Regions from separate parts of the Bacillus sp. K7 genome, predicted to be linked through region 2. Evidence: a T-box and tRNA genes for the amino acid it is inferred to sense, from the RefSeq annotation. Region 2 holds a T-box; the other holds one or more tRNA genes.
The links. The T-box of region 2 lies ahead of thrS (threonine--tRNA ligase). A T-box ahead of a tRNA ligase gene usually reads a tRNA of that ligase, here a tRNA-Thr.

Region 1 (2,244 bases), 430 kb from region 2:
GCTTGCCACCTACGTATTACCGCGGCTGCTGGCACGTAGTTAGCCGTGGCTTTCTGGTTAGGTACCGTCAAGGTGCCGCCCTATTTGAACGGCACTTGTTCTTCCCTAACAACAGAGCTTTACGATCCGAAAACCTTCATCACTCACGCGGCGTTGCTCCGTCAGACTTTCGTCCATTGCGGAAGATTCCCTACTGCTGCCTCCCGTAGGAGTCTGGGCCGTGTCTCAGTCCCAGTGTGGCCGATCACCCTCTCAGGTCGGCTACGCATCGTTGCCTTGGTGAGCCATTACCTCACCAACTAGCTAATGCGCCGCGGGTCCATCTGTAAGTGGTAGCCGAAGCCACCTTTTATGTTTGAACCATGCGGTTCAAACAAGCATCCGGTATTAGCCCCGGTTTCCCGGAGTTATCCCAGTCTTACAGGCAGGTTACCCACGTGTTACTCACCCGTCCGCCGCTAACATCAGGGAGCAAGCTCCCATCTGTCCGCTCGACTTGCATGTATTAGGCACGCCGCCAGCGTTCGTCCTGAGCCAGGATCAAACTCTCCGATAAAAAGTTTGACTGACTACGCACATCACTGTGCGATTTATAAAAAATGAATTAACAGGTACGTTTTGTCTTGTTTAGTTTTCAAAGATCATTTTGTTTGTGCGCTTTGTTAAAGTAACTTTATTAGTATATAACGTTACTTCTTCAAAGTCAACAACTTTTTTAAAAACATTTGGTGGAGCCTAGCGGGATCGAACCGCTGACCTCCTGCGTGCAAAGCAGGCGCTCTCCCAGCTGAGCTAAGGCCCCATTGAAATGGTCGGGAAGACAGGATTCGAACCTGCGACCCCATGGTCCCAAACCATGTGCTCTACCAAGCTGAGCTACTTCCCGATTGTCTATTCCATTAAAATAATGGCGCGCCCGAGAGGAGTCGAACCCCTAACCTTTTGATCCGTAGTCAAACGCTCTATCCAATTGAGCTACGGGCGCAAAATTTAATGCCGAGGGCCGGACTTGAACCGGCACGGTAGTCACCTACCGCAGGATTTTAAGTCCTGTGTGTCTGCCAATTCCACCACCCCGGCGTGGATGGTATAGTTGGAGCGGAAGACGGGATTCGAACCCGCGACCCCCACCTTGGCAAGGTGGTGTTCTACCACTGAACTACTTCCGCAGACAGGATGTCCAGTTTTGATAACTGTTATCCTATATAATGCGGGTGAAGGGACTTGAACCCCCACGTCATAAAGACACTAGATCCTAAGTCTAGCGCGTCTGCCAATTCCGCCACACCCGCGTAAAAATGGTGAGCCATGAAGGACTCGAACCTTCGACCCTCTGATTAAAAGTCAGATGCTCTACCAACTGAGCTAATGGCTCTTCTTAGAAGAGACTTGAGTATTATATCATATAAAAGTGGTGCCGGCAAGAGGACTTGAACCCCCAACCTACTGATTACAAGTCAGTTGCTCTACCAATTGAGCTACACCGGCAAAATGGTGGAGGATGACGGGCTCGAACCGCCGACCCTCTGCTTGTAAGGCAGATGCTCTCCCAGCTGAGCTAATCCTCCATTATTGCACTAGCGTGCAACTGCTTGGCGGCGTCCTACTCTCACAGGGGGAAACCCCCGACTACCATCGGCGCTGAAGAGCTTAACTTCCGTGTTCGGCATGGGAACGGGTGTGACCTCTTCGCTATCGCCACCAAACAAATGCCTTCGGGATGAAGGTACTGGGCGTTTCTCACAGGATGTGAGAGCCCTTAGCGGAGTTTCTTTCCGCCTTTTAGAGAGATGTTCTCTCAAAACTAGATAACAGATGTGACATCAATCAAAATGTGGTTAAGTCCTCGATCGATTAGTATCTGTCAGCTCCATGTGTCGCCACACTTCCACCTCAGACCTATCAACCTGATCATCTTTCAGGGATCTTACTTCCTTGCGGAATGGGAAATCTCATCTTGAGGGGGGCTTCATGCTTAGATGCTTTCAGCACTTATCCCGTCCGCACATAGCTACCCAGCGATGCCCTTGGCAGAACAACTGGTACACCAGCGGTGCGTCCATCCCGGTCCTCTCGTACTAAGGACAGCTCCTCTCAAATTTCCTGCGCCCGCGACGGATAGGGACCGAACTGTCTCACGACGTTCTGAACCCAGCTCGCGTACCGCTTTAATGGGCGAACAGCCCAACCCTTGGGACCGACTACAGCCCCAGGATGCGATGAGCCGACATCGAGGTGCCAAAC
Region 2 (2,244 bases):
GGTTTTTAGAGCTGGTTTCCACGATCCTTTACTTTGACGGGCTTGAGGCCGAGGAAAAGAAAGAAAAAGTCTTTACAATCAAAAGCAAGCAAAAATATACGAATGAAGAATATGACGAAGCGCTTCAATACATAGAGGAATTGAAGCAGATTTGTTAACCATACAGAGCATCTTTTGCTTTTTTTAACAAAAAAGATTGCTGTTTTAAAAAATCTATTGTAAAATATATGAAATCATTTAACAATCAGTAATGTATACAGGCACTGATAAGGACATGAGATGCTTTTTACGGTTTCCAGAGAGGGAAGAACAGCTGAGATCTTCCTAACGCAGGGAAAGCAGCTTACCGCCTTTGAGCCGTATCGGGGAACTAAAGTATCCGATACCGTCATGCTGCGTTACAGCACCTTAAAGCCGATACACCATGTGTGTGATCGGGAATTTGGGTGGAACCACGGATCATAAACACATTCGTCCCTTGTAGAGGGATGGATGTGTTTTTTTATGAGTTGAATACATGCGAAGAAAAGGATACGAATGATATTTACGGTTTTCAGAGAGGGAAGGAAAGGTGAGAGCTTCCCAGCTTAGGAATATCGTTTACCGCCTTGGAGCAGCATTGGGGAACTGAAGTATCCAATGCCGTCTATGCTGCGTTACAGCACCGAGCCGATAAATATAACGTTTGTCGGGAATTTGGGTGGAACCACGGATCATAAACACATTCGTCCCTTGTATAGGGATGGATGTGTTTTTTTATGAATTGAATACATGCGAAGAAAAGGACACGAATGGTCGTTACGGTTTTCAGAGAGGGAAGGAAAGGTGAGAGCTTCCCAGCTTAGGATGATCATTTACCGCCTTGGAGCAGCATTGGGGAACTGAAGTATCCAATGCCGTCTATGCTGCGTTACAGCACCAAGCCGACAACATAGCGTTTGTCGGGAATTTGGGTGGAACCACGGGTGAATCACACACTCGTCCCTTTCAGCGGGACGGGTGTGTTTTTTTATATACAACAATAATGAAGGAGTGTTTAAAAAATGAATAAACATGTACACATTGAGCTTCCCGACGGACAGGTCAAGGAATACCCGAAAGGCATTGCAGTCAAAGATGTAGCGGGTTTTATCAGCTCCAGCCTGCAAAAGAAGGCGGCTGCGGGGCAGGTCAACGGCAAGCTCGTTGATCTCAGTTTTAAGCTGGAGGAGGATGCCAAGCTTTCGATTATCACCCTTGATTCACAAGAAGGCTTGCAGGTATTCCGCCACACATCAGCGCACATATTGGCTCAAGCTGTGAAACGCCTGTATGGAGAAGTGTCATTGGGAATAGGTCCAGTGATTGAAGACGGCTTCTACTATGACATGAAGCTGGAGCACAGTTTGACATCAGGAGACTTAGAAGCCATCGAAAAAGAAATGAAGAACATTATAAATGAGAACCATGAGATCAAACGAATTGAGGTTTGTTACGAAGAGGCAGAAGAGCTGTTTGCCAAAAAAGGCGAGCCGTTTAAACTGGAGATTTTGAAGGATATTCCGCGAGGAGCGGATATCACGCTGTACCAGCAGGGAGAATTTGTTGACCTGTGCCGCGGGCCGCACCTTCCTTCTACAGGAATGATCAAGGCGTTCAAACTGACAAGAGTATCCGGCGCTTATTGGCGCGGAGACAGCGAAAATGAAGTCCTGCAACGGGTGTACGGGGTTGCGTTTCCCAAGAAAAAAGAGCTCGATGCGCATCTGCGTATGCTGGAAGAAGCGGCAAAACGAGACCACCGCAAGCTAGGCAAACAACTAGGGCTGTTTATGTTTTCTGAAGAAGCGCCGGGCATGCCGTTTTATTTGCCGAAAGGGCAGGTTGTCCGAAATGAGCTGGAACGCTTCTCGCGTGAGCTGCAAACAAAGGCCGGCTATGATGAGGTGCGTACGCCGTTTATGATGAATCAGCGGTTATGGGAGCAGTCTGGCCACTGGGATCATTATCGCGACAATATGTATTTTTCAGAAGTGGATGAGACAAAATTCGCCATGAAGCCGATGAATTGTCCCGGCCATATGCTCATCTTTAAAAACAGCCTTTATTCTTATCGGGATCTGCCGATTCGCATGGCGGAATTCGGCCAGGTGCATCGCCATGAATACAGCGGTGCTTTAAATGGAATGCTTCGCGTTCGGACATTCTGCCAGGATGACGCGCATATCTTCGTTCGTGAGGATCAAATTGAGAGCGAGATCAAAG

Region 1: it encodes a tRNA-Thr, which carries the amino acid that the T-box ahead of thrS (threonine--tRNA ligase) is inferred to sense. The anticodon was not compared.

What each region holds. Positions count from the first base shown of each region.
Region 1 is NZ_CP096406.1:93,999-96,242, reverse strand. Features, by position in the region: rRNA gene M1D98_RS00545 (16S ribosomal RNA) at 1-556, opposite strand, end outside; tRNA gene M1D98_RS00540 (tRNA-Ala) at 727-802, opposite strand; tRNA gene M1D98_RS00535 (tRNA-Pro) at 810-886, opposite strand; tRNA gene M1D98_RS00530 (tRNA-Arg) at 909-985, opposite strand; tRNA gene M1D98_RS00525 (tRNA-Leu) at 995-1,080, opposite strand; tRNA gene M1D98_RS00520 (tRNA-Gly) at 1,095-1,169, opposite strand; tRNA gene M1D98_RS00515 (tRNA-Leu) at 1,210-1,292, opposite strand; tRNA gene M1D98_RS00510 (tRNA-Lys) at 1,300-1,375, opposite strand; tRNA gene M1D98_RS00505 (tRNA-Thr) at 1,413-1,488, opposite strand; tRNA gene M1D98_RS00500 (tRNA-Val) at 1,493-1,568, opposite strand; rRNA gene rrf (5S ribosomal RNA) at 1,591-1,706, opposite strand; rRNA gene M1D98_RS00490 (23S ribosomal RNA) at 1,835-2,244, opposite strand, start outside.
Region 2 is NZ_CP096406.1:3,551,165-3,553,408, reverse strand. Features, by position in the region: gene M1D98_RS18170 (YwgA family protein) at 1-158, shown strand, start outside; T-box leader at 255-482, shown strand; T-box leader at 514-736, shown strand; T-box leader at 768-989, shown strand; gene thrS (threonine--tRNA ligase) at 1,044-2,244, shown strand, end outside.